2 regions of the Plantactinospora sp. B5E13 genome follow, and region 1 is predicted to be linked to the other one. Evidence: riboswitches for the same ligand, from Rfam matches in the RefSeq annotation. Region 1 holds a riboswitch; the other holds the start of a gene.
What was found. A riboswitch is a leader RNA that binds a small molecule or an ion and turns the genes downstream of it on or off. The one in region 1 is predicted to bind S-adenosylmethionine.
Positions count from the first base shown of each region.

Region 2: it holds a riboswitch for S-adenosylmethionine, as region 1 does, so the genes downstream of both, ABGB05_RS14025 (ABC transporter substrate-binding protein) here and thrC (threonine synthase) in region 1, are expected to answer to the same signal.

Region 1 is NZ_JBDPLT010000003.1:293,493-309,243, forward strand. Features, by position in the region: gene ABGB05_RS05080 (glycerol-3-phosphate dehydrogenase/oxidase) at 1-154, opposite strand, end outside; gene ABGB05_RS05085 (hypothetical protein) at 329-1,111, shown strand; gene ABGB05_RS05090 (transcriptional regulator) at 1,104-1,508, shown strand; gene ABGB05_RS05095 (S8 family serine peptidase) at 1,769-4,246, shown strand; gene ABGB05_RS05100 (GNAT family N-acetyltransferase) at 4,312-5,271, shown strand; gene ABGB05_RS05105 (hypothetical protein) at 5,371-5,664, shown strand; gene groL (chaperonin GroEL) at 5,770-7,392, opposite strand; gene ABGB05_RS05115 (cold-shock protein) at 8,274-8,477, opposite strand; gene ABGB05_RS05120 (GNAT family N-acetyltransferase) at 8,778-9,380, shown strand; gene paaN (phenylacetic acid degradation protein PaaN) at 9,451-11,115, opposite strand; gene ABGB05_RS05130 (GNAT family N-acetyltransferase) at 11,209-12,225, opposite strand; gene thrC (threonine synthase) at 12,660-13,955, opposite strand; SAM riboswitch class I at 13,968-14,102, opposite strand; gene ABGB05_RS05140 (S26 family signal peptidase) at 14,180-15,151, opposite strand; gene ABGB05_RS05145 (response regulator transcription factor) at 15,370-15,751, shown strand, end outside.
Region 2 is NZ_JBDPLT010000012.1:136,278-152,028, forward strand. Features, by position in the region: gene ABGB05_RS13970 (MFS transporter) at 1-78, shown strand, start outside; gene ABGB05_RS13975 (hypothetical protein) at 160-696, shown strand; gene ABGB05_RS13980 (MerR family transcriptional regulator) at 689-1,492, shown strand; gene ABGB05_RS13985 (inositol monophosphatase family protein) at 1,548-2,336, shown strand; gene ABGB05_RS13990 (hypothetical protein) at 2,364-3,281, shown strand; gene ABGB05_RS13995 (LacI family DNA-binding transcriptional regulator) at 3,323-4,309, opposite strand; gene ABGB05_RS14000 (DUF952 domain-containing protein) at 4,478-4,819, opposite strand; gene ABGB05_RS14005 (CARDB domain-containing protein) at 5,042-8,731, shown strand; gene ABGB05_RS14010 (hypothetical protein) at 8,842-9,207, opposite strand; gene ABGB05_RS14015 (amino acid ABC transporter ATP-binding protein) at 9,297-10,142, opposite strand; gene ABGB05_RS14020 (amino acid ABC transporter permease) at 10,129-10,923, opposite strand; gene ABGB05_RS14025 (ABC transporter substrate-binding protein) at 10,963-11,874, opposite strand; SAM riboswitch class I at 12,149-12,240, opposite strand; gene ABGB05_RS14030 (ThuA domain-containing protein) at 12,403-15,751, opposite strand, start outside.

The sequences.
Region 1 (15,751 bases):
GGGAGGCCGCGTCGAGCGCGGCGCCCGCCCCGGTCACCCCACCACCGATGACGAGTACGTCGAACCGTTCACTCCGCAGCCGTCGCAGGTCGGCCGCCCGACGGGCGGGTGACAACTCTCCGGCCGTGTTCCGGGAAACGCTGGGGTCACGCACCCGTCCACGTTAGCCGCCCACCGTCGGTGGGGAAGGCCCCCTCCTGTCGCTTCTCGTCGGGGCAGTGCCCCTCGCCGACCAACTCCGGTGACCGGTCCTCCTTGTCCTGGGGTGTCGACAGGCATATGCTTTGCATCGCAGAGTAGATAACGGATGCAAAGTAAGGGGGCGGTCATGCACCCACCGGAGCACACCCACCCGGCCCGTACGCTCGCCGAACTGGACCGACTCCGCAGTCGTACCCGGGACAGGGCACACGCCGGGGCCTGGCTGCCGGCGCTCGGTGTCGCCACGCTGCTGCTGGCCAGCAGCCTGCTCTACCGCACCCCGTTCGGAACACCCACCAGCATCACCATCAGTCACCCCTACTGGGCGGGGCTGCGCGACGAGCAACACGACCCGGTGCTGTCGTACGTCTTCTGGTTCGTCGGGATCCCGCTGCTCTTCGCGGCGACCGGCGCCTGGTACGCCTGGCGCGCCCGCCGGCTGGGCCTACGGGTCGCCTGGCCGGTCTTCGCCGCCACCGGCCTCGGCGTACTGGCACTGCTCGCCGTCCTCGCGGCGGTACCGGAACGGCGGATCGCCGCCGACCACCTCGGCGCCGCCACCCCGGACTTCTGGTGGCCCGGCCTGCTGACCCCGCTGCTCCCGGTCGCGGCGGCGGTGCTCGCCCTCGCCTGGGCCGAACGCAGCGTCGCCCTCGCGATCGCCGGGGGTTGGATCGCACTGCTGACAGCCTGGCTCTGCGGCTCCCGCACGCTCGGCTACCTGCCGCCCTGGGCCACCCGACTCCTCGGCGGCGGCGACACCTCGCTCGGCGGCGAACTCGCCCTCCGACCAGGGCACTATCTTGTCCTGATGGCGCTACCGCTGGTCAGCTTCGCCGCCGTCCGCGCGCTGCGGGCCGCCCGCCGCACCACCCGACCGGTACGGACCACCGAGGTCCCGGGTGCCTGACCGGCAGGCCCCGGCGGCGCATCCCGCCCTCGCCCTGGACGACACCGTCCACCAACGGGTACGCCTCGCCATCCTGACCGTGCTCAGCGAGGTACGCGAGTGCGGGTTCGGAACCCTGCGCGACGAACTCGGGCTGACCGACGGCAACCTGAACCGCCACCTCAGGATCCTGGAGGACGCCGGCCTGCTGCAGGTGACCAAGGGGTACGAGGGCCGGCGCCCCCGTACCTGGCTACGGCTCACCCGGCAGGGTCGGGCGGCGCTGCGCGCCGAGGTCGCCGCACTGGAGCAGCTGGTCAACCGGCTCCGCAGCGCAGCCGAGGACGACAGCGCGGCCCAGGACGACAACGCCGCCGCCGAGGAGGAGGCCGGCGACCCTACGGCTTCCGCCGACTGAGTTACCCACCCGACGGGGCGTCCACGGAGGACGGTGCGGGGGAAGGCGACGCGGACCCGCCGGGGTGGCCGGACGTCGTAGCATTTCGCGGCATGCAGGACGGTGCGTCCCCGTCGCCCGGTGCTTCCCCGCCGCCCGGTGCTTCCCCGCCGCCCGGTGCTTCCCCGCCGCCCGGGCCCTCGTCCGTGCCGCCGCCGTACCCACCCCCGGCTGTCCCGCCGTACCCGTATCCGCCGCCTCCGTATCCGGTGGCCGTCGGGGTGGCCGGCAGCAGCCCCTGGCCGGTGGTCGCCGCCGTTCTCGTCGGGCTCTGGACGGTCGGCGTGACGGTGGTCGCCCAGACCGTCGGGTGGGCCGTCGACCAGACACTGCTCGTCGCCGGGTTGGACCGGCCGGTCTGGCTCTGGCCGGCGATCGGCCTGGCCAACGCCCTACTGGTGGGAGTGCCGACCGGACTGCTGGCCCTCCTGCCCCGTTCCCCGGCGGTACGCGCCACCGGCCGGGCCTGGTTGCTCGGCGCGATCACGCTCGGCGTGCTGCTGACCCTCCGGGCGATCCCGACGACCGCGCACGAGGTGTACCTCGCCGGATTCGCCGCGACGGCAGCCCTGGCCACGGTGCTGATCCGCCGGCTCGGCAGCGGAATCCACAGGTCGGCCCGCGAACCGGTCCACGGGTCCCCGGCCGGGCAGGGAGTACAGCCATCCCTGCTCGGGGCAGCCACGGCTCGGACCCGTACCGAGCTGGGTGCGGTCCTGTTCGGGACCGCCGCCGGACTGGCCCTGCTGCTGCCCTGGGCCTGGGTCGGCGCACTGGGCGGCACGCTGGAGACCGTGCTCGCCCTGCTCGCCGCCGCCACGGTCGGCTGGCTGGCCGCGACCGTCCTGCACACCGGCTTCTGGGCCGCCTTCGCGCCGGAACCCGGCGGCTCCCGCACCGGACTCGTCCTGCTCGGCGGGCTGGTGGCCGGGGTGGCGCTCGCCCTGCTCGCCGCCGGCACCGGCCAGTCCGGCACCCAACTCGCCGTACTCCTGGTGTTGCCACCAACCGGATTCGCGCTCGCCGCGCTGCACGCGGTCGGCCGGGCCCGGTCCGCCGGCGCGCCGTCATCGGCGGACGGCGCGGCTGTCCGGCCGGACACCGCCGGCGGCTGGCTTGTCGGCATCGCCGCGATCGGTCCACTGGCCTTCGTCGACCCGGAGGAGATCACCCTGCTGCTGGCGGTCACCCGCGACGTGCCGTACTGGGCCGCGATCGCCGCCCTCGGCTCGCTCGCCGTCGCGGTGCTGCTCGCCGTCGGGTACGGCGTCGGCTTCGGCCGGTCCACGGCGGCACTGCCCCGCCGGCCGGTGGCAGTGGCGGTGACCGGTGTCCTGCTGCTCGGCGCCGGCGCGGTGTACGTCGGGCTCGGCAGCCCGGGCTGGCACGGTGAACGGCTCTTCGTGGTGCTCCGCCAGCAGGCGGACCTGACCGGGGTGGCGGGTGCGTCGGGTCCGGCCGGCCGGGAGGCCCGGGGTCGGGAGGTCTACCGCCGACTGGTCGACACCGCCCGGTCCTCCCAGGCGGATCTGCGCCGGGAGTTGACCCGGTTCCGGCTGAACCACACGCCGTACTACCTGGTCAACGCGATCGAGACGGACGGGGGTCCGGCGGTGGCGGCCTGGCTGTCCCGCCGGGAGGACGTGGCCCGGGTGCTGGTCAGCCAGCGGCTGCGGCGATTGCCGGCCGGGGGCGGGCCGGCACGCGGCGACGACCCGGCCCCGACGTCACCGGGTTGGAACCTGACGACGATCGGCGCCGACCGGGTCCGGGCCGAGCTCGGCATCGACGGTACGGGCGTCGTGGTGGGCAGTTCGGACTCCGGGGTGGACGGAACCCATCCGGCCCTGGCCGCCGGTTTCCGGGGCGGTGACGACTCGTGGCACGACCCGTGGAACGGCACCCGCGCCCCGGTCGACCACGGCGGTCACGGTACGCACACCCTCGCCACCGCGGTCGGCGGTCAGCACGTCGGGGTGGCGCCGGGAGCCCGCTGGGTGGGCTGCGTCAACCTGGACCGCAACCTCGGCAATCCGGCCGACTACCTGGACTGCCTGCAGTTCATGCTGGCGCCGTACCCGCCCGGCGCCGACCCGTTCAGTGCCGGACGGCCGGAACGGGCGCCACAGGTGTTGACCAACTCGTGGGGCTGTCCGCCGATCGAGGGCTGTGCCCGGGAGACGCTGCGGCCGGCCGCCGCCGCGCTCGCCTCCGCCGGCATCTTCTTCGTCGCCGCCGCCGGCAACACCGGTCCCGGCTGCGGATCGCTCGACGATCCGCCCGCGCCGTACCCGGAGGTCTTCACCGTCGGGGCGACGGACCGGAACCGGCGGGTCACGTTCTTCTCCAGCCGGGGTCCGGCGCCGGGCGGGGCGGCGAAACCGGACCTGGTCGCGCCCGGCGACGAGGTGCTGTCCGCCCTGCCCGGCGGCGGCTACGGCGCGCAGAGCGGTACGTCGATGGCGGCCCCGCACGTGGCCGGGGTCGTCGCGCTGATGTGGTCGGCGAATCCCGCGCTGGTCGGCGACCTGGCGACCACCGGCCGGATCCTGCGCGACACCGCCGCACCGGTCGACCCGACGTTCCGCTCCCGCCAGCCGGCGGACGAGTGCGGCGGGCCGGCACGGATCTCCGGCGCCGGCATCGTGGACGCGTACGCCGCCGTCCGGGCGGCCCAGCAGCTCGACCAGGGGCGGTGAGCACTCCGACCGGCGACGCCGACGAACCTGTACGTCGGTCGACCGATGACCTATCGTCGGCGATCATGGAAGCCGAGTTCTCGATCGTCGCGCTCACCGACGCCCAGGTGCCGGCCGTGGTCCAGCTCTGCACGGACGCGCTGGACCTGCCCGAGGACGCCGCCGAGGCGGCCCAGATCGTGGCCCGGTTGCGGGACGACACCCCACCACCCGGGTCGGCGCAGCGGCGGCGTACCGCCGGGGTGGTCGCCCTGGCCGACGGTGCCGTGGTCGGCGCGGCGCTCGGTTCGCTGGCGTACCGCGACCCGGCCGTCGGGCACGTCGACCTGTTCGTCGTCCGGTCCGACCGGCGGCGGCGGGGCATCGGCCGGGCGCTGCTGCGGTCGGTGGAGGCGGCGCTCGCCGGACTCGGCGCCGCCCAGGTACGGATCGCCGGCAACGCGCCGCACTACGCGTGGCCGGGGATCGACGTCCGGTACACCCCGGCGGTCTGCACCGCGCTGGCGCTCGGCTACACCCCGGACGGTACGGCCTGGAACATGACCGCCGACCTCTCCGACGAGTCCTCGCCGGCGCTGCGCTCCACCGCCGCCGCCGAACAGCGGCTGGCCGCCCAGGGTGTCACGGTACGGCGTGCCGGACCGGCGGACGTGCCGGAACTGACCCGGTTCGCCCGGGACACCTTCGGCGGCAGTTGGGACGCCGAACTGGCGCACTCGGTCGGGCCGGACGACGCCGGCTGCCACCTCGCCGTCCGTACTCCGCAGGGGGGTGGGGAGCCGGAACTGCTCGGTTTCGCCGCGTACGGCTCGTCCCGGCCGAGCTGGTTCGGGCCGATGGGGACCGCGCCGGCCGCCGAGGGGCTGGGGATCGGCAGTGTGCTGCTGCGGCGCTGTCTGCGCGACCAGTACGCGGCGGGCCACCGTCGGGCCCAGATCGGCTGGGTCGGGCCGGTCCCGTTCTACTCCCGGGCTGCCGGGGCGACCGTCGAGCGGGTGTTCTTCCTCTACCGCAAGCAGCTCTGATCAGCCGAGCACGGTTGATAACGGATGTGTACCTACAAACCGCCATTTACCCATTCGCACCGCCGGTCACCTCCTACCGTTTGCGGGGAGGAGGCACTCATGGCGAATGACGACGACCCGGTGGACAAGTTGCGTCCGGTGGCGCATCCGCCGACGGACCTGCCCGCCGCCGAGACCCCGGTGCCCCGGCTCGGCCAGGACGACGTCGTCGGACGGCACGACGCTGTCGACGGTGCCGGCGCGGCGGTACCCGGGGACGATCCAGGGGACCTCGGTGGGGCCCAGGCCCGTGGGGCGGTCGACGACCGGGAGTCGGTCGAGGTCCCGGTCGAGGTCGGCAGACCGTTCAGCCGGGCGGCGAAGCGGCGGAACCAGCGACGGCTGCCGAGCTGACGACAGCCGACCCGCCGGGTATGCCGCGGGGCACAGGCGAACGCCGGGTACGACGAAGGGGCGGACCGCTCGCGCGGCCCGCCCCTCACGACGTGGAGTCTGGACTCAGAAGTCCATGTCCCCGCCGCCCGGCGCACCGGCCGGGGCCGGGTTCTTCTCCGGCTTGTCCGCCACCACAGCCTCGGTGGTCAGGAACAGGGCCGCGATCGACGACGCGTTCTGCAGCGCCGACCGGGTCACCTTGGCGGGGTCGATGATGCCCGCCTCGAGCAGGTTGACGTACTCGCCGTTGGCGGCGTTGAGGCCGTGGCCGGCCTCCAGGTTGCGCACCTTCTCGACCACGACGCCGCCCTCGAGGCCGGCGTTGACGGCGATCTGCCGCAGCGGAGCGTCCAGCGCGAGCTTGACGATCTGCGCGCCGGTCGCCTCGTCACCGGCGAGGTCCAGCTTGTCGAACGCGGTCTTGCCGGCCTGCACCAGCGCCACGCCACCACCGGGGACGATGCCCTCCTCGACGGCCGCCTTCGCGTTACGCACGGCGTCCTCGATGCGGTGCTTGCGCTCCTTCAGCTCGACCTCGGTGGCCGCGCCGACCTTGATCACCGCAACACCGCCGGCCAGCTTGGCCAGGCGCTCCTGCAGCTTCTCACGGTCGTAGTCGGAGTCGCTCTTCTCGATCTCGGCCCGGATCTGGTTGACCCGGCCCTGGATCTGGTCGGCGTCGCCGGCACCGTCGACGATGGTGGTCTCGTCCTTGGTCACCACGACCTTGCGGGCGCGGCCCAGCATGTCGAGGCCGACGGCGTCGAGCTTGAGGCCGACCTCCTCGCTGATCGGCTGGCCGCCGGTCAGGATGGCGATGTCGCCCAGCATGGCCTTGCGGCGGTCACCGAAGCCCGGCGCCTTCACGGCGACGGACTTGAAGGTGCCCCGGACCTTGTTCACGACCAGGGTCGCGAGGGCCTCGCCCTCGACGTCCTCGGCGATGATGGCCAGCGGCTTACCCGACTGCATGACCTTCTCGAGGATCGGCAGCAGGTCCTTGACCGTCGAGATCTTGTTGTTGACGATCAGGATGTACGGGTCGTCGAGAACGGCCTCCATCCGGTCGGGGTCGGTCATGAAGTACCCCGAGATGTAGCCCTTGTCGAAGCGCATACCCTCGGTCAGCTCCAGCTCGAGCCCGAAGGTGTTGCTCTCCTCGACGGTGATGACGCCTTCCTTGCCGACCTTGTCCATCGCCTCGGCGATGATCTCGCCGACGCTGGTGTCACCAGCGGAGATGGAGGCGGTGGAGGCGATCTGCTCCTTGGTCTCGATGTCCTTGGCGAGCTTGCTCAGCTCCTCCGAGACGTTCGCGACCGCGGCCTCGATGCCCCGCTTGAGGGCCATCGGGTTCGCGCCGGCCGCGACGTTGCGCAGGCCCTCGCGGACCAGCGCCTGGGCGAGGACGGTCGCCGTCGTCGTGCCGTCACCGGCCACGTCGTCGGTCTTCTTGGCGACCTCCTTGACCAGCTCGGCGCCGATCTTCTCGTACGGGTCCTCGAGCTCGATCTCCTTGGCGATGCTCACACCATCGTTGGTGATGGTGGGGGCGCCCCACTTCTTCTCGAGCACGACGTTGCGGCCCTTGGGGCCCAGCGTCACCTTCACGGCGTCGGCGAGGGTGTTCATGCCCCGCTCGAGGCCGCGGCGCGCCTCTTCGTCGAACGCGATCATCTTGGCCATACGGCGTTGTCCTCCTGGACACTCACGGCCGCCGGAGTCTCGTCGGCTCCGACCTGCCGCCTGGTTACGCACCTTCGGACGTCACTACGGCACTGGCGGACGGGGCCGTCCCCGGCGCTGAAGCGCCTGGTCAACTCCGTCGCACTGTGCGACAGTGACGTCCGTTGGCCGGGCCGGACAGCCCGCGACGACCGGCCATGTGCCGCGTGCCCGTACGACGAACCCGCGACCGTGGCCCTACCGCCCCGACCTCTGGCACTCGCGACGCGCGAGTGCCAATCACTTGTTTAGCACTCTCCCATGCCGAGTGCAAGCGAGTGGACCGGACCGGAGGACCGCCGCGACGGCCCGCCGCAGGCCGGCAGGCGGGCGGAACGAGGCAGGGGGACCCACCCCCGGCGAGGACGTCGGGGCGACGGGGCGACGGGAGCCGACCGGCGACCGGGGTGGCGGGGTCGACGTGCCCGGTCGAGCCGGGACCGAAAGATCAACAACGGACACCGGCCGGTCCGTCCTGCCGCCCGTCGGGCATCCCGCGATCGGCGACCGAGGGCGCCGCGATCGGACGTCCCGGTCCCGCGGAGATCGCGGACAACCGGCTCGGGACACGACCCGCCGGGCCACCCGGAAATACCGCGAATGAACACGATGTCGCGCCGGAATCCGCCGACACGGGTCGGATCACCAGCGCAGCCGGCCCCACCGGATCACAGATCTGGTCGAGTCACCGGGCGCGGCGTCCGGCAGCCGTGCCGCTGGCGCGTCAGATCAAGCCCTGACCCGGGTTTCCCGCAGGTCAGGGCTTGCCAGGAGAGAGCGTGAGTCAACGGGCCGGGGCTCCGGGGTTGCCCGGTGAACGGAAACGACCGCGGCCCGCCGGCTCAGGCGATGACCCGGACCTGCTCCGCCTGCGGGCCCTTCTGGCCCTGGGCGATCTCGAACTCGACGCGCTGACCGTCGTCGAGTGCCTTGTAACCGTCCATCTGGATCGCGGAGAAGTGGACAAAAACGTCCTGCCCGCCGTCAACCGCGATGAAGCCGTAGCCCTTTTCGCTGTTGAACCACTTCACGGTGCCCTGCGCCACGGTGCACTTCCTTACTTCGCGCCGGGGCTGACCAAGCCCGACGTCGACGTACGCCTGCCGGGACCGCCGAATCTGTCACTCCCCTTGACGGATCGAACAAATCAAGCGGCCGAATCCGCACCGTACACCAAGGTCGGGCGGCAGCGCACTAGTCCAAAACGGTCAGCGAGCCGGGTACCGGACGCCCGACACCACCCGCCCGGCTATCGGCGACCGTCGCTGCGCAGGTCACCGCCCACCTGACCGCCCCGGCACCCCGGCGGTGACCCGTCGAAATGCTCCCGACTACGACGTGCGACCATGACCGACGTGTCGGCTCCCGCTCCGGAAACCGCCGCCGGCCCACCGCCCGACGGCCCCGCCGAACCACCGCTGCCGACCAGCGCGCTCCCGCACCCGCCGGGGCCGCCGACGGTACGTCGGATCCGGCTCACCGACGCCGCCCGGATGCGGGCACTCCGACTGGAGATGCTCGCCGACTCGCCGCTGGCCTTCCTGGAGACCCTCGCCGACGCGGCGGCCCGGTCACACGCCGAGTACGCGGCCCGGATCGCGACCATGGCGACCGGGCACCGCAGTGCCGCCTTCGTCGCCGAGGTCGACGGCCGGCTGGTCGGGCACGCCGGCGGCCAGGCCGCACCCGGCCAACCCGGGCGTACGGTCGTCTTCGCCGTCTACCTCACCCCGGCCTGGCGGGGCACCGGTCTGCTCGCCGCCCTGGTCGACGCGGTGGCGGACTGGTCCCGGGCGGTCGGACGGCCCGAACTGTTGCTGGAGGTCGTGGTCGGCAACAACCGGGCGGTACGGGCGTACCAGCGGCTCGGTTTTGTCGACACCGGCGTACGCGTGCCGCACCCGACCGTGCCGGCCCTGCGCGAACTCCAGATGTCCCGGGCCGCCTGACCCGCACGCCACCACCGGCGCCGGCCAGGAGGGGCCCCTTCCCGAGGCGGGAAGGGGCCTTCCTCGCCGCTCAGCGGCGGGACTGGACGATCCGGAAGCGGCTGGCGACGTAGGCGCCGTCGGTGAGGGCGGCGTTCGCCGCCGGGTTGGCGCCGCTGCCGTGGAAGTCGGAGAAGGCCGCCGACTGGTTGACGAAGACGCCGCCGGTGAGGTTGCAGGACAGGTGCACACCGGACTCGATGGCGGCGGTCTCGGCGGCGTCGAGTACCGCCTCGTCGGTGGCGTAGACGGCGGCGGTCAGCGCGCCCCGCTCACCGACAGTCTGCCGGAACAGGGCCAGGCTGTGGTCGGTCGAGTCGGTGGCGATCACGAACGAGATCGGGCCGAACCACTCCCGCCCGTACGTCGACACGGCGTCCGCGCCGAGCTTCACGATCAGCGGGGTACGGACCACCGCGCCCGGGTACGTCGGGTGGTCGACCGTCCGGGAGGCGAGCACCACCTCGCCGACCCCGGCAACCTCGTCGAGCCGGGCCAGTACGCCGTCGTTGACCACCGCGCCGGTCAGCTCGACCGCCCGGGCCGGGTCTCCGGTGAGCTTGCCGACCACCCCGGCGATCCCGGCGGCGACCTCGTCGAAGCTCTTGTGCCCCTGGTCGGTGTTGATGCCGGCGGCCGGCACCAGGATGTTCTGCGGGGTGGTGCACATCTGTCCGCTGTAGAGCACCAGCGAGAAGCCGATGTTGCGGCACATGCCGGCGAAGTCGTCGGTGGAGTCGACCACGATCGTGTTGACCCCGGCCTTCTCGGTGTAGACGACGGCCTGCCGGGCGTTCGCCTCCAGCCAGTCGCCGTACTCGGTGGAGCCGGTGTAGTCGATGATCCGCACCTCGGGGCGGAGCGCGAGGGTGGAGGCGAGCCGCTCGTTGGGCGCCTCGGCGGCGAGCAACACCAGGTTCGGGTCGAAGCCCGCCTCGGCCAGCACCTCGCGGGCGTACCGGACGGTGATGGCGAGCGGCAGCACGGCCCGGGGATGCGGCTTGACCACCACCGGGTTGCCGGTGACCAGCGAGGCGAACAGACCCGGGTAGGTGTTCCAGGTCGGGAACGTGTTGCAGCCGATGGCGAGCGCCACCCCGCGCGGCGCCACGTGGAACGTCTTGGCCATCCGCAGCGGCTCGCCCTTGGCCGGCTTTTCCCAGGTCGCGGCCGCCGGGTGCCGGGTCATCTCCCGGTACGCGTACGCGAGCGACTCCAGCGCCCGGTCCAGGGCGTGTGCCCCGCCGGCCTGGAAGGCCATCACGAAGGCCTGGCCGCTGGTCGCGTGGACCGCGTTCGCGAGTTCGAAGATGTGCGCGTGCAGCCGGGCGAGGATCTCCAGGCAGACCCCGACCCGGGTCTGCGGGCCGGCGTTCCGCCAGCCGGGCAGCGCGGTCGCGGCGGCGGCGAGCAGGGTCTCGGCGTCGGCGTGCGGGTACTGCACGCCGAGTTCGATGCCGAACGGGCTCGTCTCGGTGGTCACCCAGTCGACGGTGCCGGGCTGGTCGAGCGGGAACTTCCCGGCCAGGTACGCGCGGAACGCGGCCTCGCCGTCGGCGGCGGCGGTCTCGCCGTACACCCGGGGGCTGGGCGACTCGGGATAGGCCGACCAGTAGCCGCGTTCGGTGATGGCGGTCAGCGCACGCTCCAGGGTGTCGGCGTGCCGGGTGAAGAGCGGGTGCGGGGTCTCCGTCATCCCGTCATCATGCCGCAGCCGCCCGCCCCGGCCCAGCCTGCGACCCGCGCCGACCTGCCCGGAGGATCGGGCAGGTCACCGGGGCGACGGCACCTACAGGGTCACCTGCCAGCTGGTCAGGCCGCCGACCGCGCGGAAGCCCAGGGCCTCGTTGATGGAGATCATGTAGCTGTTCGTCGCGGCGTTGTGGGTGTCGATGATCCGCAGTGCCGGCTGCTGCGCCATGACGTACCGGAGATTTTCGATCTTGACGAGGGTGCCCAGCCGGTGACCCCGGTGGCGCGGCTCGACCAGCGTGATCGACTGGAAGGCGTGTGTGTCGGAGCTGGCGCTCATGTTGATCGCCGTCCAGGCGACCAGCCGGCCGGTGGCGTCGTGCCGGGTGCCGCAGTTGTACCAGTGGGAGCCCCGGGCGATCAGGGCGTCCTCCGCCTGTTGGATCCGGGTGGCGTCCGGCACCGGCGGTTCCCAGGTCACGTCGCCGAGCGGGGCGTCCTCGATCAGCCGACTGTCCAGGTAGGCGACGTCGGCGAGATACTCGTCCGGGGTCCGACCGGTCCAGAAGACCGTCGTGTAGCCGTCCGCGCGGGCCCGGCTCGCGGCCAACAGCCGGTCGAGTTCCGGCTCGTCGAGCCGGGTCAGGTCGAGTCGACGACGGATGTCGGTGAGCGCGGCGTGCGCCCCCAGCCCGGCGGCGAAGGCGTCACCGGCGCTTGTCGCGGCGCCGTCCGGGTTCATTGTGAACACCTCGCCGAGCAGACGCTTGCGACCGAGGGCGCGGACGAGGCGGACGGCGTGGTCGTAGAGCGCGCGGCCGACCCCGCGCCGCCGGTACGCCGGCAGCACCGAGAGGGTCACCTGGGCGTTCTCCCGGTTCTCCAACTGCGGCAGCCGGATCTCCAGGTAGCCGACGGCCACGCCGTCGAGGTACGCCAGCATGTGCCGCTGCTCGTCGCCCGGCATCGGATGCCGCAGTCCGCCGACGAAACGCTGACGACAGTACGGCGGCGCGTCGGGCTGCTGGTCCGCCCAGACCTCGGTCTGGATCCGGTACGCCTGCTCGACGGCGGTGTCGTCGTGCGGGTCGAAGGCGCTGACCACGATGTCCATGAACCGAGGGTGCCGAAGCGGCGCCGAGATCGCGACCGATTATCGCCGTTACCCGGCGACCGGAGCGTCGTTGAACAGAAAACACCGGTTGGCGGCGATCGATCGCCGGCGTCAACCGGTAGACAAAGATTTGGTCGGGAGGGACGCCCGCACAACGCCTCCGGCGCTGGGTCGTAAGAGCTTAGAAAGTCTACGGCGAAGCGCCCTCCCGCACGGAGCATCTTGCGTCCTGCAGATGCAGCCGTCAAGTCCCTGGCGGAGTGTTTTCGTCACCTGCGGCAAAACGGCAGCTACACACCGCATCCGTCAGGGGTTGTCGGAGACGTTCCGGGGCGACCGAACGGATCTCACCTGCAAGTTGCACGTGCATCTGCTCGGTCGCCACACGGACACGTGGCGCAAGATTTTTGGGAATCAGCCGAGTTTTCTGGAAATCAGCCCAGCAGACCCGCGTCGCGCACCGCGCGCAGCGACGGCTTGACCCGGTACGTCGGCCCGACCTGACCGGCGACCGCGTCCAGGGTCTTGAGGCCCTCGCCGGTGTTGTAGACGACGGTCTCCGCGTCGGGGTCGAGTCGACCGTTCTCCACAAGCTTCTTCAACACCGCGACAGTGACCCCACCGGCGGTCTCCGCGAAGACGCCGGTGGTCCGGGCCAGCAGCCGGATCCCGGCCCGGATCTCGTCGTCGTCGACGTACTCCATCCAGCCCCCGGTACGGCGTACCGCCTCCAGGGCGTAGAGGCCGGCGGCCGGGTCGCCGATGTTGAGCGACTTCGCGATACCGGTCGGCCGGACCGGGGTGATCTCGTCGGTGCCGGCGTGCAGGGCGGTGGCGATCGGGTTGCAGCCGGCCGACTGGGCACCGAAGACCTTCCACCCCTTCGCCGGCGCCTCGACCAGTCCGATCTCGACCAGCTCGCTGAACGCCTTGTCGACCTTGGTGAGCAGCTCACCGCTGGCCATCGGGATCACCACCTGCTCGGGGATCCGCCAGCCGAGCTGCTCGGCCACCTCGTACCCGAGGGTCTTCGAACCCTCCGCGTAGTAGGGCCGGACGTTGACGTTGACGAACGCGGTGTCCTCGAACTCGTCGGTCTCGACCAGTTCGCCGCAGAGCCGGTTGACGTCGTCGTACGAGCCGTCGATCGCGACCAGGTCACCGCCGTAGACCGCGGTGGTGACCACCTTGCCCTGTTCCAGGTCGCTCGGGATGAAGACGATCGACGGTACGCCGGCCCGGGCGGCGTGCGCGGCCACCGAGTTCGCCAGGTTGCCGGTCGACGCGCAGGCGAACCGGGTGAAGCCGAGTCCCCGGGCGGCGGTCAACGCCACCGACACCACCCGGTCCTTGAACGAGTGGGTGGGGTTCGCGCTGTCGTCCTTGACCCACAGCGGGGCCCGGATGCCCAGCTCGGCGGCGAGACCGAGGGCCGGCACCAGCGGGGTCATGCCCGGGTCGAGGGTGACCCGGGTGCTCGGGTCCTGACCGGTCGGCAGCAGGGCGGCGTACCGCCAGAGGTTGTCCGGGCCGGCCTCGATCTGCGCACGGGTGACCCGGGCCAGCAGGGCCTGGTCGTAGCCGACCTCCAGCGGGCCGAAACACTCGTAACAGGCGTGCTGCGCGACGAGCGGGTACTCGGTGCCGCAGCCGCGACAGACCAGGACACGGGCGGGGTTCGGGGCCACCGGGGAGGTCTGGGCGTGGGTCGCGTCGATGATCGACGTCATGTCGAGGCCGTCCTCTCATCTTTCCCTGCGCCGCACCACGCGGCGGGGACGGAATTGGCACCTGCCTCGCGGGGCCTCGTCATCGAGACAGCGAAGTGGTTGCCGGGGCGTCAACGGGCCGTATCCCTCAGCCCCTCTGGATGAGGTATGAAGTTGTCGGCTCAGTCTACGGGTCCACCCCGCCCCGTGTCCCGGGTCGGCTGGCCCTGTGAGCTAGATCCCGGTCAGCGGGCCCTCGCCGGTAGGGCGACCGGCGTGATCGCCGGAACGGCCGCCAGTGCGTACGGCACACCGACGCCGAAGGCGGCGAGGACGGCACGGACCGCCACCGGGGCCGGGATGTCGCACAGCGGCGGGCCGACCCGCAGGTGGTGCCGTACCGCGTCGGCCGGCAGGAGCGGCTCGCCCTGCTGCCACCGGTCCGCCACCGGACCGCCGGCAGCGGGGTCGACGGCAGCGGTGGCTGGCGGTTCCCGGTCGGGTCGGGGGTGCGGCGCCGACAGCGGCGCGTACCGGCAGCCGAGCACGATGTCCAGGCCTGCCGTCGCACGCGGTCCCGGATCCGTCAGCCCGGTCCGCAGTCCGGCCACCCCCCGTACCGCGGTGGCGGAGATGCCGACGGTCGTGCCCGGCAGGGCGTGGACGGCCCGGGCCAACCGCTCGGGGTCGAGGGTGCGGTCCGCCAGGTGGCGCACCCGGAGCACCCCGTCGAGCACCCCGGTCTCCGGCGCCGGGTGGTCCCGTTCCTCGATCGTCCGGGCCGCCGCACCGGCCAACCAGAGCGTGACGCTCCGCAGCGGTGGCACCGGCCGGCGGCCACCGCAGCCGCCCCGTGGGCCGAGCCTCCCGGACAGCCCGTCGGGCAGCCCGGACGGCGGCTCGTCCGGAACCCCGGACACCCGACCGACCAGGGCGTGGCGGGGCACCGGCGGGTCGTACAGCGGAAGGTTGTCGCCGGCGGTGAGCAGCCGGTCGCCGAGCTGCGCGACCAGCCGGCGTACGACGATGTTCCGCTCGTGTTCGTACGCGACCACGTCGCCGGGGCGCAGTTCGCCCCAGTGAACCGGTTCGACAAGGACCACGCCGGACCGCAGTGCCGGCAGCATGCTGGCCCCGGTGACCGGCACCCGGGCCGGGCGACCCGCGGCCACCGCCGCGCGGACGAGTTCCACGAATCCGACCGTCGTCCCGTTCACCAGGTGCCTCCCCACTCCGCCCGCCGGTCGGACCACCGGCCGGCCGGTTCCGCGTGATGTTCCCCCGGACTCCGGGGCGATGGTCACGCACCGTGGTCAACTGGTACCAGAGTGCAGAAGTGTTGTCTTGACGAGACATCCTCACCGGTCTAGGATCCGGTTCCCGCCATCCATCGATCCCGACGTCGCGATCGCCGCCGAGGGTGAGGTGCCAGCGAGTGTCGTTGATATCCGTCTCGGTCGTCGACGACGACCGGATGCTGCTGGACGGTGTCGCCGCCTGGCTCGGATCCGCCCCCGACCTGCGGCTCAAGTGCGCGGCCCCGACCGTCGACCGACTGCTCGCCGCCGAACGGGAACCCGCCGACGTGGTGGTCCTGGACCTGCTCCTGGCCGACGGTTCCGCACCGGTCGACAACGTCCACCGGCTCGTCGCGACCGGTCGGGCGGTGCTGGTCGTAAGCGTCGTACCGCACGCCGTGCACGGGGTCGACGTGATGCGGGCCGGGGCGTCCGGATATCTGACCAAGGACCACGACCTGCCGACGCTCGCCGAGGCGATCCGTACCGTCGCCCGGGGCGAGGTCGCGCACTCCCCCG
Region 2 (15,751 bases), on a different contig from region 1:
ACCGACCATCACGAGCCGGTCCGGACCCCGGACGACGACGCCGTCCTGCGGCTCGAGCGCAGCGGCCCCCGGCCATGACGTCGGCCGCCCGCAGCCGACGGACCGGATGCGCGGATCCGACTTGACCCTCACGTGACGTCAGGCTGGAGGGTTGGGCACATGAGCGACCACTACAACGCTTTCGAGCTCAGCCCGGTGCCCACTCCCGGTCCGGACGCGGTGGCGCCGGAGCTGTTCCGGGGCATCTACGGCATGCCCGCCTTCGTGACGATCCCCACGACCGATCTGGCGACGTCGGTGGACTTCTGGGTTCGAGGGCTGGGATTCTTCGAGCTGTTCAGCATCCCCGGCACCCTCGTGCACCTGCGCCGGTGGGCGTTCCAGGACGTGCTCCTCGTCTCGGCGCCGACGGTTCCGGCGCAGGCACCGGCGATGAGCGTCAGCTTCTCCTGCGTGCTCAACCAGGTCGACTCCCTTGTCGAGGACTGTCGTGCGGTGCGCCCGGACTCGGTCGACGGCCCACGGGACACGCCCTGGAACACCCGCGACGTGGAGGTGATCACCCCCGAGAACGCACGGATCGTCTTCACCGCGGCCAAGCCCTTCGATCCGGACAGTCAGGAGGCGCGCAACCTTGAGGCCATCGGGATCAGCCCACCGGCGGCCGGTCGCGGCGACAATGCGGAGCATGTCTGATGTCACCGACGCCGACGGCCTGACCGTCGGTCAGGTCTCGGCGCGGCTGGGCGTGACGGTCCGCGCGCTGCACCACTGGGACGACATCGGTCTGGCGCGACCGTCGCTGCGTACGACCGGCGGATACCGGCTCTACACCGCCGACGATCTGGAACGCCTGCACCGCATCGTCGTCTACCGGGAGCTCGGCCTCGGCCTGGACCGGATCCGGGCCATCCTGGACGACTCGGCTGCGGACGTGCCCGACGCACTGCGCGCCCAGCGCGCCCAGGTGACCGAACGGATCGACCGCCTCCAGCAGCTCGGCATCGGACTGGACCGGATGATCGACGCCCACGAGCGCGGCCTGCTGCTCACCGTCGAGCAGCAGGCCGCGATCTTCGGCCCCCGATGGAACCCGGACTGGCCCGCCCAGGCCCGGCAGCGCTACGGAGGCACGACGCAGTGGCAGCAGTACGTCGAACGCGCAGCCTCCCGCGGTCCGGAGGAATGGCAGGCGATCGCCGATGCGGTCGCCGACCTCGAGCGTGTGCTCGGGGACGCGATGGACGCCGGGGTCATCCCTGGCAGTCCAGCGGCGAACCAACTCGTCGAGCGGCACCGCGAGATCTTCGCCTCGTACTTTCCCCTCACCCGGCAGATGCAGGTCTGTCTGGGCCGGATGTTCGAGGCCGATCCGGGATTCGCCGCCCACTACGACGGCATCCGCGCCGGCCTGGCAACGTGGTTCCGGCGGAGTATCGACGCCGCTGCGCGCGCCCATGGCATCGACCCCGACACCGCTACCTGGCGGTAGCGGCGCGGGCGACACCGGATCGGGCGGGGCGGAGATCCGTCGGTATCGTCCAGTCATGTCGCTCACTGATCCCATGCTGGCCGTCGCGGCGGCGGAGGCGGGTGCCGAGATCGTCCGGTCCCGTTACGGCGCCGAACTGGAGCGCGTCGAGAAGTCCGCGGGGGATTTCGCCACCGCCGCCGACCTGGAGGCGGAGCAGGCCATCCTCGACCTGCTCCGATCCGCCCGTCCGGACGACGCCGTGCTGGGTGAGGAGAGTGGACGGAGCGGCGCCGGCGATGCCGACCGGACCTGGCTCGTCGACCCGCTCTGCGGCACGCTGAACTTCGCCGCCCGGACCCCGCTGGTCGCGGTCAACGTCGCGTTGCGCACCGGAACCGACGTCACGGCCGCGGCCAGCGCCGACCCCTTCGCCCGCGAGGTGTTCTGGACCGACGGCGACCAGGCGTACGTCCGTCGGGACGGGGTGGACGAGAAACTGCTCCCGTCCGGTGGGTCCCGGCTGGTGGACGTCAACCTCGACCCGCCGTTTCCGAGTTTCCGGGCCGTACGACTGCTGGCGGACGAGGGCTTCGCCGAGCGTTTCCTTCCCCGGGTGCTCTCCACCACCCTCGCCGTCGCCTGGGTCGCGGCCGGGCGGCGGGCGGCGTACGTGACCGACGGCGACCTGCGGGACAGCGTGCACTTCGCCAGCGGCATCGCCCTGTGCCGGGCGGCCGGCTGCGTGGTGACCGGCCTGCGGGGGCAGCCGGTGCACACCGGTGCCGGCGGGCTGCTGGTGGCGGCGGACCAGGAGACCCACGCCGCGCTGCTGGCCCTGGTCGAGCGGCAGTTCGGGAACTGAGAGCGGGATGGGGGACGGGGACCCGCGATGAGTGGGAACGAACCGGCCGACGGATTCGCCGCGAGCCGGTACCGGTACCTCCGTCCGCCGGTCGGGGACGGACGCTACTGCGTCGGCAACGTCACCGAGTGCTACGACTACACGGACGACGGCGGGGTACGGATCCCCTGGGGTGGCACGATGACGCCGGAGGAGGCGGCCCGGGTGCGGTCCCTGCACCTGCGCCCGTCCCGGGCACAGTTGCGGAGGCCGAGGCTGCCGGCGTTCCTGCCCGACCTGGGGAACCTCGCCGCGCTGCACCTGCCGACGCCGCTGGTGCCCCTGCTGACCCCGACCGGCGTGCCGGCCGGCCTGCCCACCCTCGTGATCAGCCACGACCACCTCTCGCCGGTCCCGGAGGCGCCGCTGGCCGCCGATGCCGTCCTTCCCGGACTCCGCGCGGTCATGTTCGTCAACTCCAGTCCCGTACCGCCCCTCGCCCAGATCCTCGACCCGCTGCCCCCGCTCGAGTTCCTGTACACCGCCCTCGGTGATGACGAGGTGCTCCGGCAGATCCGGGACCTGCCGACGCTACGTCACCTGGAACTGGCCCACCTCGGGAACGTGGACGTCTTCGCGCACATCACCGCTCCGCTGCGGGCCATGGAGATCGGCGGCACCGGGACCCGTTTCCCGGTCGCCCGCCTCGCCACCCTCCCGACCCTGCGCGCGCTGCGACTGAACGGACTCCGGGCCGAGATCGACTGCCGGGTCTTCCGGGAACTGCCCGAGTTGGTGGAACTCACCATCCTGAACAGCAAGCGGATCACCCACGTCGAGGCGTTGCTGGAGTGCCGGAAACTGTCCCACCTCAGCCTCACCAACTGCGGCAACCCGTTCCGGAAGGGGATCGGGGAGCGGTTCCGGGACGGGCGGTTCGACCACCTGGACATCAGATACGCCTGACCGGATCGGGCGGTGGTACCAGAGCCGGGGCGGGGGCGACGTCAGGTGCGGGCCGGCGGTGCGGTGCTCTCGCGTACGACCAGGGTGGTGCTGAGTTCGACCCGGTGCTGGAGGAGCGGCTCACCCGCGGCCACCGCGAGCACCATCTCGGCGGCGGTGGCGCCCATCTCGGCGAGCGGCTGCCGGACGGTGGTCAGCGGCGGCGAGCACCAGCGGGTGTTGTCGATGTCGTCGAAGCCGACCACGCTGAGGTCCTGCGGAATCCGCAGGCCGAGTTGCGCGGCCGCCGCGTACAGGCCGAGGGCCTGCAGGTCGTTGCCGCAGACCACGGCGGTCGGCGGGTCCGCCAGGTGGAGCAGTTCGAGACCGAAGTCGCGGCCGCGTTCGAAGAAGAACCGGCCGCTGCGGACCAGCCGCTCGTCGAGCCGCAGCCCGGCGATCTCCATCGCCGCCCGGCACCCCTCCAACCGGGCCCGGGCGGCCACGTAGTCGGGTGGCCCGCTGATCACCGCGATCCGGCGGTGGCCGAGGTCGAGCAGGTGACGGGTGGCGGCGATGCCGCCGCTCCAGTTCGTCGCGCCGACCGACGGGATGGTGTGCATCGGTTCGCCGGTGGGGTCGAGGGCCACCAGCGGTATCCCGCTGGCGGCGAGCTGGGCGTGCTGCTCGGGTGTGAACCGGGAGAACGCGGCGATCACCCCGACCGGGTGGCGGGCCAGCAGCTGCTCCGCCCAGGACCGGCCCGGCGCGGTGCGGCCGTTCGCCTCGATGAACCCGACCGCCAGCTCGTGCCGTCGGGCGACCTGTTCCACCCCGCGCATGATCTGGATCGCCAGGTGACTCTCCAGGCCGTAGAAGACCACCTCCAGGGTGGCGCTGGCCGGTGTCTTGTCCGGGCGCCGGTAGCCGTGCTCGCGGAGCAGCGCCTCCACCCGTCGCCGGGTTTCCAACGCCACCCCGGACCGGCCGTTGAGCACCTTGGACACGGTCGGCTTCGACACCCCGGCCAGTTCGGCGATGCTCGCCACGGTCGGTTCTCCCCGTCGGCGTCCCCGCCGTGGCCCGTCTGTTATCTGCCCCGCCACGTGCCGCAGTGTACGCAGTCGGTGACGTCTTCATCCATCATCGTCGCTGCATGTCTCGATCGTTCTCGTCCGGCCGGTGAGAATGCGCAGGTCAGTGCTCCTGAGTGGTGGTCAGGGCGACGGCAGGGTGTAGGTGCCGTCGGCGCCACGGACGAGCGGCGTCACGGCCACCACGGCATCCAGGTTGATCGGTCCGTAGATGTGCGGAAAGACCACACCCGGCGCCACCTCGTCGTCGCGTACCGGTGCGGAGAGCCGGGTCGGGTCGATGCCCAACAGGAGTAGCGGGCCGGCGTCGGCGTAGAACGCCTCGGCGACCCCGAGGACCTGGTCCCGGCGGGCGGCGTGGACGAAGCCCTCCTCGGCGAGGGTGCGGCCCCGGGTCGAGACCCGGTAGTCCCCGCTGGCCTGGGCCGCCGTCCAGTCCGCCGCCTCGGCGATGTGGAAGATCACCGCTGGACTGTACCGCTCCGGTCATCGACCAGGTTGGACGTATTGACGCTCTGGTAGCAGGTCGGTAACCTCTGGACAACCCGCCGCAAGAACTAAACAAACCTCTGCTCTTTTTCTGACTAACAGCCGCAACTTCTACCCCGATGGCATCCCATCGGGGTAGATCCGCCTGCGCTCGTGGGACCACCACCCCGGGCACCGTCCGCTCCGGAAGGAACAGCGATGAGACGATCCAGACGTGTCCCGGGGGTGGCGACGGTCGTCGCGGCCACCGTGGTCGCCACCGTCGGGCTGTCGGCACCAGCCACCCCCGCCGCCGCCCGACCGGACCTGCCGGCCGACCGGCCGGTCCGGATCCTCGCCGAGGGCAACCTCGCCCAGGGACGACCCACCCAGGCCAGTGGTCACGCCGACGTCTACGCCCCGTCCCGGGCGGTCGACGGCGACCAGGGCAGCTACTGGGAGAGCGTCAACCACGCCTTCCCGGGCTGGCTACAGGTCGACCTCGGCTCTTCGGTCACCGTCGACCGAGTCGTGCTGCGGCTGCCGACCTCCGGCTGGGGCACCCGGACCCAGACCCTGAGCGTGCAGGGCAGCACCAACGGATCGTCCTTCACCGACCTGGTCGGCTCGCGGACGTACACCTTCAACCCGGCGGTCGACGGAAACTCGGTGACGGTCAGCTTCACCGCGACCACCACCCGCCACGTCCGGGTCAGCATCAGCGCCAACAGCGGATGGCCGGCCGGGCAACTCTCCGAACTGGAGGTGTACGGGCCCAGCGGCGGCCCCACCGACACCACCCCGCCCAGCGTGCCCGGCACCCTCTCCTACACCCAGTCGGGTACGACGATCCGGCTGAGCTGGGGCGCCTCGACCGACAACACCGGCGGCAGCGGCCTCGCCGGGTACGACATCCACCGCAACGGCGCGCTGCTGCAGACGGTCGGCGCGGTGACCACCTTCGAGGACAACCCGCCGCTCTCGACGACGGTCTCCTACCAGGTACGGGCCCGCGACGTCGCGGGCAACCTCTCCGCGCCCGGCAACACCGTCACCCGTACCGGCAGCCAACAGCCGGGATGTCAGAACGTCGCCCGGGGCAAGCCGATGACGGCGACCGGCTCCACCTTCGTCTACACCCCGGAAAAGGCCAACGACGGGGCACTGGACACGTACTGGGAGGGAGCCGCCGGCTTCCCGCAGTCCCTGACCGTCGCCCTCGGCGCGAACCACGCGGTCACCGGGGTCAACGTCAAGCTGAACCCGGACCCGGCGTGGGGCACCCGTACCCAGAACTTCCAGATCCTCGGCCGTGACCAGGCCTCGGGCACCTTCACCAACCTGGTCTCGGCGGCGAACCACCAGTTCGTCCAGGGCAGCAACGTGGTGTCGATCCCGGTCACCGCGACCACCGCCGCCGTGCAGTTGCGGTTCAACAGCAACACCGGCGCACCGTCCGGACAGGTGGCCGAGCTGGAGGTCTGCGGCACCCCGGCGGCCAACCCGGACCTGGTGGTCACCGCGGCGACCTGGACGCCGACGGCGCCGACCGAGACGACCCCGATCACGCTGGCGGCCACGGTCCGCAACACCGGCTCGGCGGCCGCCGCCGCGACCACGGTCAACTTCAGTCTCGGCGGCACGGTTGTCGGCAGCGCGCCGGTCGCCGGGCTGGCGGCCGGCGCCTCGGCCACCGTCACCCACCAGGTCGGTACCCGGCCGCAGGGCAGCTACCCGGTCGCGGTGGTGGTCGACCCGACGGACACGGTGATCGAGCAGGACAACGGCAACAACAGCCTCACCACCACCTCGCCGCTGGTCGTCGCCCAGGCGCCCGGGCCCGACCTGCAGGTTTCCGGCATCACCGTCAACCCGACGAACCCGGCCGTCGGCGCGACCGTCACCTTCACGGTGGCGGTGCACAACCGGGGCACCACCGCGACCGGCGCGACCACCGTCACCCGGCTCGTGGTCGGCGGCACCACCCTGAACACCAGCACCCCGTCGATCCCCGCCGGGGCCACCGCCCAGGTGCCGATCAGCGGCAGCTGGACGGCGACCAGCGGCGGCGCCACCATCACCGCCACCGCCGACGCGACAAACGTCGTCGCCGAGACCAACGAGGGCAACAACATCGGTACGCGGTCGATCGTCGTCGGTCGCGGCGCGGCCGTCCCGTGGGTGTCGTACGAGGCCGAGGACGGGCGTTACCAGGGCACCCTGCTGGAGGCCGACCCGCTGCGGACCTTCGGACACACCAACTTCGCCACCGAGTCCTCCGGCCGCAGGTCGGTACGGCTCACCGGCACCGGACAGTTCGTCGAGGTCACCTCGACCAACCCGGCGAACGCCATCGTGGTCCGCAACTCGATCCCCGACGCGCCGGGCGGCGGCGGCACCGAGGCCACCATCAGCCTCTACGTCAACGACACCTTCGTCCGGAAGCTGACGTTCTCGTCCCGGCACAGCTGGCTCTACGGCAACACCGATGAGCCGGAAGGACTGACCAACACCCCGCAGAGCGACGCCCGACGGCTCTTCGACGAGTCCCAGGCGCTGCTGTCCCAGACGTACCCGGCCGGCACCCGGTTCCGGCTGCAGCGGGACGCGTCCGACACGGCCGCCTTCCACATCATCGACCTGGTCGACCTGGAGCAGGTGGCGCCGGCGGCGGACCAACCGGCCGGCTGCACCTCGATCACCGCGTACGGCGCGGTGCCGGGCGACGGCATCGACGACACGGCGGCCATCCAGCGGGCGGTGACCGACGACCAGAACGGGGTGATCGGCTGCGTCTGGATCCCGGCCGGGCAGTGGCGGCAGGAACAGAAGATCCTGACCGACGACCCGTTGAACCGGGGACAGCACAACCAGGTCGGCATCCGCAACGTCACCATCCGGGGCGCCGGGATGTGGCACTCCCAGCTCTACACGCTGACCGAGCCGCACCTGGTGGTCGGTGGCATCAACCACCCGCACGAGGGCAACTTCGGCTTCGACATCGACGACAACACCCAGATCTCGGACATCGCGATCTTCGGCTCCGGCCGGATCCGGGGCGGACCCGGCGGTGCCGAGGGCGGCGTCGGGCTCAACGGACGGTTCGGCCGCAACACCAGGATCAGCAACGTCTGGATCGAGCACGCCAACGTCGGCGCCTGGGTCGGTCGCGACTTCGACAACATCCCCGAGCTGTGGGGACCCGGTGACGGGCTGGAGTTCACCGGCATGCGGATCCGCAACACGTACGCCGACGGCATCAACTTCAGCAACGGCACCCGCAACTCGCGGGTTTTCAACTCGTCCTTCCGGACCACCGGTGACGACGCGCTCGCGGTCTGGGCCAACCCGTACGTCAAGGACCAGTCCGTCGACATCGCCCACGACAACCACTTCGTCAACAACACCGTCCAGTTGCCGTGGCGGGCGAACGGCATCGCGATCTACGGCGGTTACGGCAACTCGATCGAGAACAACCTGATCTACGACACGATGAACTACCCGGGCATCATGTTGGCGACCGACCACAGCCCGCTGCCGTTCTCCGGGCAGACACTGATCGCGAACAACGCCCTCTACCGCACCGGCGGGGCCTTCTGGAACGAGGACCAGGAGTTTGGTGCGATCACACTCTTCCCGGCGACCCGGGACATCGTCGGGGTCACCATCAGGGACACCGAGATCCACGACTCGACGTACGACGGCATCCAGTTCAAGACCGGTGGCGGCAACATGCCGGGGGTGGTGATCAGCAACGTCCGGATCGACCGGTCCAACAACGGCGCGGGCATCCTCGCGATGGGCGGCGCCCGGGGCAGCGCGACCCTGACGAACGTGACCATCACCAACTCGGCCACCGGCAACATCGTGGTCGAACCGGGATCGACCTTTGTGATCAACGGCGGCTGACCCGACCGGCACCGGCGGACGTGCTCCCGAGGCGCCACGCGTCGGGAGCACGTCCATGACCGCCCACGGCCGCCCGCCGTGCTCGGGGGCGACCCCGTCCCGGCTTCCGGTCAGTCCTCGGCCTGCCGGCGCAGGAACTCGCGTTTGAGCTGTTCCCGGTGCTCGTGATCCCGCTTCCGCCAGTCGGCCATGTCCGCCTCGGAACGCTGCCGTACCTCCTGCTCGGGATCCCAGTCGATCCCGAGGTCGCGGATCTCCCGGTAGACCATCTCGGCCGGCACCCGGAGCCGGCGCAGTCGGGCGAGGAGGTCGACCGTGTTCAGCCCGGCCAGGGAGACGGTGACGGTCTCGGCGGAGTCGTAGAGCACGGTCGCCTGCCACTGGGCCGGTGGTGCTCCCTCGATCCGCAGCGCGACCGCCTGGTGGGGCGGGGTCGCGGAGGCGAGGAAGACGAGGACCGGATCGTCGGAATCCACACCGGCGGCGGTCCTACCCGGAGGGCCGACGGTTCGTCGTCGCCGTACCCGCGCGGGAGACCGCCGTCAGCGCACCCGGGGGAGGACCGTCAGAGCACCTGGGAGAGGAACTGCCGGAGCCGGGGACTGCGTGGCGCCGCGAAGAGTTCGGCCGGTGGGCCGGCCTCGACCACCCGGCCCTGGTCCATGAAGACGACCTGGTCGGCGACCTGCCGGGCGAACCCCATCTCGTGGGTCACCACGACCATGGTCATGCCCTGTCCGGCCAGGTCGGCCATCAGCGACAGCACCCCCTTGACCAGTTCCGGATCGAGCGCCGACGTCGCCTCGTCGAAGAGCATCACCCGGGGTGACATCGCCAGGGCCCGGGCGATCGCCACCCGCTGCTGCTGACCGCCGGAGAGCCGGCCCGGTCGTACGTCCGCCTTGTGCCGTAGGCCGACCAGGTCGAGCTGGCGCAGTGCCACCTCGTCGGCCTCGTCCCGGGAGAGGCCCTTGAGCTGTCGGAGGGCCAGGGTCACGTTGCGCCGTACGGTCATGTGCGGGAAGAGGTTGAACTGCTGGAACACCATGCCGATCCGCTGGCGCAACTCGTCCGGGTCGCCGGAGAGCACGCTCTGCCCGTCGAGCAGCACGTCACCACGGTCCGGCTCCAACAACCGGTTGATGGTCCGGAGCAGGGTCGACTTCCCGGAACCGGACGGGCCGATCACACACGCGGTCTCGCCGCGGCCGACCTCCAGGTCGACGCCGCGCAGCACCGGATTGCGTCCGAACGCCAGGTGGACGTCCCGGGTGGCGACGCTCACCGACTCGAAGACCCGGCCGGCGGCCGGGTCGGACGAGACGGCCGGCGACGTCAGGTCGGTCACCGCCACGGTCCGGTTGTCGCCGACCCGGTCCGTCGACGGCTCGGCTCGGTCACCGTCGGACATGGGGGCCTCCCTCCGTCGACGTGGGCAGTGGGGTCTCGCCGGCCGGCGCCAGCGGATCCTCGGGCTCCGGCCCGGCGGCCCGACCGTCGCGCAACCGCCGGTCGACCCAGTTCACGAGGTGGGTCAGCGGCACCGTGATGGCCAGGTAGCACAGGCCGGCGAGCAGCAGCGCCGACTCGTTTCCGGTGTTCGCGGCGTAGTCCTGGCCGATCCGGAACAGCTCCCGCTGGCTGGCCACCAGGCCGAGGAAGTAGACCAGGCTGGAGTCCTTGATCAGGGCGATCAGCTGGTTGACCCAGGCCGGCAGGACCCGGCGTACGCCCTGCGGGATGATGACCAGACGCATCGCGGCGGCGTGTGACAGCCCCAGGGCCCGGGTCGCCTCCAGCTGGCTGGCCTCCACGCTCTGGATGCCGGACCGGAAGATCTCCCCGATGTACGCCGCCGCGATCAGCGACAGGGCCAGGATGCCGAGCGGGTACGGGTTGGGTCCCCACCAGGCGAGCCCGAGGGGGGCCAACCCGACCCCGATCAGCAGGATGGTGACCGCGGCCGGCAGCCCCCGGAACACATCCGTGTAGATCCGTGCCGGCCAGCGCAACCATCGGGTCCGGGCCAGGCCGGCGACGGCCAGCAGCATGCCGAGCAGGGTCCCCAGGATCGCGGAGACGAGCGCCAGCAGCAGCGTGTTACGCAGCCCGACCGTGAGCATCTCGGGTAGCGCCTCGCGCATCGACTCCAGGTCGAAGAACGTCTCCCACAACGTCCTCAGCGTCTCCATCGCTCCACCTGTCTCTGCTCGCTCGTCTCCTGTGGAGGGTCAGGCCGCCGGCGTACCGGTCGGGCTGGCCGGCGCGGTCGGGGCGCCGCTCGGCGTGCTGCCAGCGCCGGCCTGCACCGGTGGGAAGGTCACGGTGCCGCTGCCCGGCTTGAAGGTCTCCGGGATCGGCCGACCCGGGTAGTACTGGTCCTGGAGGCGGGTCCAGGTGCCGTCCTGGACCACCTCGTCGAGCGCCTTGTTCAGGGCCTCGCGCAGCGGGTCGTTCCCCTTGGCCACCGCGAACGCGGTCGGCGCCGAGCTGAGCTGCTTCTCGGCCAGTACGATCTTCCCGCCACTGTCCTGCGCGGACTTCTCACCGATCTCGGCCGGGGCGATCCAGGCGTCGGCGGTCTTGGCCTTGAGTTGGTTGATCGCGCCGTTGTAGTCCGGCACCCGGACCGGGTCGAGCCCTTCGGCGGTGGCGTAGTCGTCCTGGACGGTGCCCTGCACCACCACGACCCGCTTGCCCTTCAGTTCGGCGAAGCTCCTGATCGGCGAGCCGGCCGGTACGTCGAGTCCGAAGTAGCCGAAGTCGTAGCCGTTGGTGAAGTCGACGGTCTTCTTCCGCGCCTCGGTGATGGTGATCGAGGACGAGCCGGCGTCGAACTTGTGGTTGTTGACCTGGGCGAGCAGTGCGGAGAACTCGGTGCCGACGAACTCGACCTTCAGGCCCAGCCTCTGCGCCACGGCGGTCATCAGGTCGTTGTCGAAACCGGTGAACTTCCCGTCCTTGAGGAAGACGTTCGGCGGCGCGTCGGTCAGCGTGCCGACCCGCAGCGTGCCCGGTTGCAGCAGGTCGTACGGGTTGTCGGCGCTGTCGGCGGAACCTCCGCCGCAGGCCGCGACCGCACCGAGCAACGCGACGGCGGCGACCCCGGAGAGCAGGCGGGTGGTCAGGGTGTTGAGGCGCATTGTGTGGAAACTCCAGGAAATATCCGGCGGGCGACGCCGACACGGACGCGCGGCCCGCGACCGTGCACCGGTCGTGGGCGTGCCGCAGCGTCGAGGTCAACCGCCTCGAGGGGATCAATCAGATGGTCGGAGATCCGCCGACCGGCGGGCGGGGTCAGGCGTGACCGCGACAGAGCATGGTGCTGATCCGGCACAGGTCGACATGTCGACGCCACCGGTGCCAGGTGACATGGAGCCGGCTCGACCGCTCGGCCCGGGTGGTAGGCACTGCGAACCTCCATCGGTCCTGGCGGTAGCACCCGCACCCGTGGTGGGGGGTTGCTGCGACGTCGACGAGCCAGGTCTCTCGGTCGCTCTGGATGGCCGGTGCAGAGTCTACGCAGCCGGTGGCCCGACGTTCCAACTGGTCAGCGCGGTTGGCGCTGTAATCCTTGCCACGCTTCGCCCGGCCGCCTGGCCGGGAGGGCCCCTTCCGTGCCACCGGCTACCGCCCGGGCGGCAGGAAGGTGCCCTCCGGACCGTTCAGACCTAGCGGACCGTGATGGTCAGATGACTCGACATCGTGGCTCCGGCGCTGTCGGTGACCGTCAGCCGGGCCGTGTAGGTACCCGGCCGGGCGTACGAGTGGGTGGCCGAGGTGCCGTGCACGACCGGGGTGTTGTCACCGAAGTCCCAGGCCCGGTCGGTGATGGTCCGCCCGGCCGCCGGGGTGGCCGTACCGGTGAACGCCACCGACAGCGGCGCCGTCCCGGTCCGGGGGTTCGCGGTGACCGAGACCGTCCCGCCGGTCTCCCGTTTCACCCCCGCGCCGTTGAAGCGCAGCCAGTCCAGGGAGAGCAGGTCGGGTGTGCCGCCGGCCTGCGCCGGGTTGACGAAGACCAGGTAGAGGGTGAACGTCCCGCCCGGGTTGGCCAGGTTGACCGTCGGCGAGACCACGTTGTCCCAGCCGCCGGTGCTGCCGACCGGCATCGTGCCGAGCAGCTGCCCGGTCGGCGAGTCGGCCCGGAACTCGACGGTGCCGCCGGTGCTGCCCGAGCTGACCGCGGCGGTGACCGAGCCGATCCCGGTCAGGTTCACCGGACCGAAGCTGATCCACTCGCCGTGGTCGACGTCGCCGACCCGCCGGCCGGCCCGGGCGGTCGTCCGCTCCAGCACCTGGATCCCCTGGGCGGCGTCGAAGTGCTCCGCCTCCCTGTTCTTCGGCTGCAACTCGTGCCAGACCGAGCCGACCAGCGCCAGCACCCCGCCGGCCGCGCCGCCGTCGGTGTACTGGGCGGTCAGCACCGTGTAGAGGTTCTGGCCGGGCCCGTGTCCGTCCCCACCGTTCGCCTCCGTGGTGACCGTGCCCGAGCAGCCGAGGTAGTTGTCCATCGGGTGGCTGTGGCTGTCGTGGCCGAGGTGGGTCTGGGTGACCACCCGGTCGCAGGCGATGCCGCTCTCCTCCGGGTCGGTGACCGTCACCGCGTACGGGATCTGGTCGCCGAAGTCGAAGAAGCCGCCGTTCGGCACGCTCAACGCCACCGCCGGCCGGGTGTTGCCGACCGTGATCTGCGCGGTCGCCACCGAGCTGAGCCCACGGGCGCTGGTCACGGTCAGCCGGGCGGTGAACTGACCCCGCTCGGAGTACGTGTACGTCGGGTTCGTCGCCGTCGAGTCGGTGTCGCCGTCCCCGTCGAGGTCCCAGGCGTACGTGATCGGCGTGCCGTCGGCGGAGGCGGAGCCGGTACTGGAGAACCGCACCGTCAGCGGTCCCGGGCCGCTGTCGCGGTCCACGCCCACCTTCGCCACCGGCGGCCGGCCGTTCGCCACGTAGTCGATCCGGTAGATCCCGGCGCCCTCGTTGCTGCCGCCCCGGCCACTGCCGCTACCGACCCCGAAGTCGATCACGTAGAGCGAGCCGTCCTGGCCGAACTCGGCCTCGAAGGGCTGGATCCAGCTCATGTCACCGAAGATCCCGTTGATCGACTGGAGGTCGCCGACCCGGGTCGGACCGAAGCGCGGGTCGGCGAAGGTCTGCGCCGTGTCGTGGATCGACAGCGTCTTCCACCACTGCCGGGTCAGTTCGTAGACGATCCACTTGCCCTCGTAGTACTCCGGGAACTTCGTCGGTCTGGGGTTGGCCGGGTCGTAGTCGTAGACCGGGCCGCTCATCGGCCCGCCGCCGCCGGTGCCCAGCTCGGGGAAGGCGGCCGAGGCCGAGTAGGCGTACCAGACCAGTGCCGGGCGGGCCGCCGGCAGGTTGGTCAGCCCGGTGTTGTTCGGCGAGTTGTTGACCAGGGCGCCGCAGTCGAACTTCGGCCCCGGCGTCGAGGTGGCGAAGTTGTAGTCGTTGAACGGCACGTTGTCGCCGGTGCAGTACGGCCAGCCGTAGTTGCCGGCACTGGTGATCCGGTTGAACTCCACCGTCCCCTCCGGCCCCCGGTTCGGGTTGGCGGCCCGGGCGTCCGGCCCGTAGTCGGCGACCAGCAGCGCGTCGGTGAGCGGGTCGACGGTGATCCGGAACGGGTTGCGCATCCCCATCGCGTAGATCTCCGGCCGGGTCCGGGCCGTACCGGGGGCGAAGAGGTTACCGGCCGGCACCGCGTACGTCCCGTCGGCGCGGGGGGTGATTCGCAGGATCTTGCCCCGCAGGTCGTTGGTGTTCCCGGAGGTGGCCTGCGCGTCCCAGGCCCGCCGGCCGGCCCGCTCGTCGATCGGGGTGAAGCCGCCGGACTCGAAGGGATCGGTGTTGTCCCCGATGCCGGCGTAGAGGTTGCCGTGCCGGTCCATGGCCAACGAGCCGCCCATGTGCGAGTTGGCCCGGCCCTCGCCCCGGTAGGTGGGGATGGTCAGCAGTCGCCGCTCGCTGCCCATGCTGATCGTGTCGCCCGCGACCGTGAACCGGGACAGGTTGAGCTGGTTGGCGGTCTTGTCCGACCAGAGCAGGTAGAGCCAGTTGTTGGTGGCGAAGTTGTTGTCCAGGGTCAGCCCGAGCAGCCCGTCGGACTGGCTGGTCTGGGTCGGGGTGTAGGCGAAGTCGACAAGCGTACGGACGGCCAGTGTCTCCTGGTCGATGACCTTGACCGCGCCGGTCCGCTGGATGTAGAAGACCCGCCGGTCCGGTGCCACCGCCAGCTCGAACGGGTCGGCCAGGTCCTCGGTAACCAACGGCACCCGCTGGAAGTCGCCGGTCCGGGTGGCGCCGCAGTCGCCCGGCACGGCGCCGGCCGCCCACTCGATGCCGCCGCGCAGGTGGGTCAGGAACGCCGGCTCGGCGAAGGCGGAGCCGGCGTGCCCGCCGGCGGTGAACCAGGACCGGCCGCCGTCGTAGTTCTGGCACCACGAGTACGCGTGGTCGTGCCCCTCGTCCAGCCCGGGGATGCCGTCCCGGACCTTGACCTGGGCGAGGGTGTGCACCTTCCCGGTCGGGTTGGTGCGCCAGTTGTACCACTCCTCGCCGCGCTCCCACAGCTCCGGCAGGTCCTTCGTGGACGGGTGCGCGTCGTCCAGCACCTTGATCCGACCGGGGTACGTGCCGCCGGTGGCGGAGAAGTCGGGATGGAAGTCGAAGATGGTGCCGACCAGGCCCTCGTACCAGGCCCAGTCGCGTTCGCTGGCCGAGGCGGCGTGCAGCCCGACCCAGCCGCCACCGGCCCGGACGAAGTTCTGCAACGCGACCCGCTGCGCCGCGTCGAGCAGGTCACCGGACTCCGGGGTGGAGTTGGTGTTGTTGAAGACCAGCGCGTCGAAGCGGCCGAGGTTGGCGTCGGTGAAGGCGGCCGCGTCGGTGGTCGCCTCGACCTCGAAGTTGTGCTCGGCGCCGAGCCGCTGGATCGCGGCGATGCCGGCCGGAATCGAGTCGTGGTAGAAGTTCGTCGTCTTGGAGAAGACCAGGACC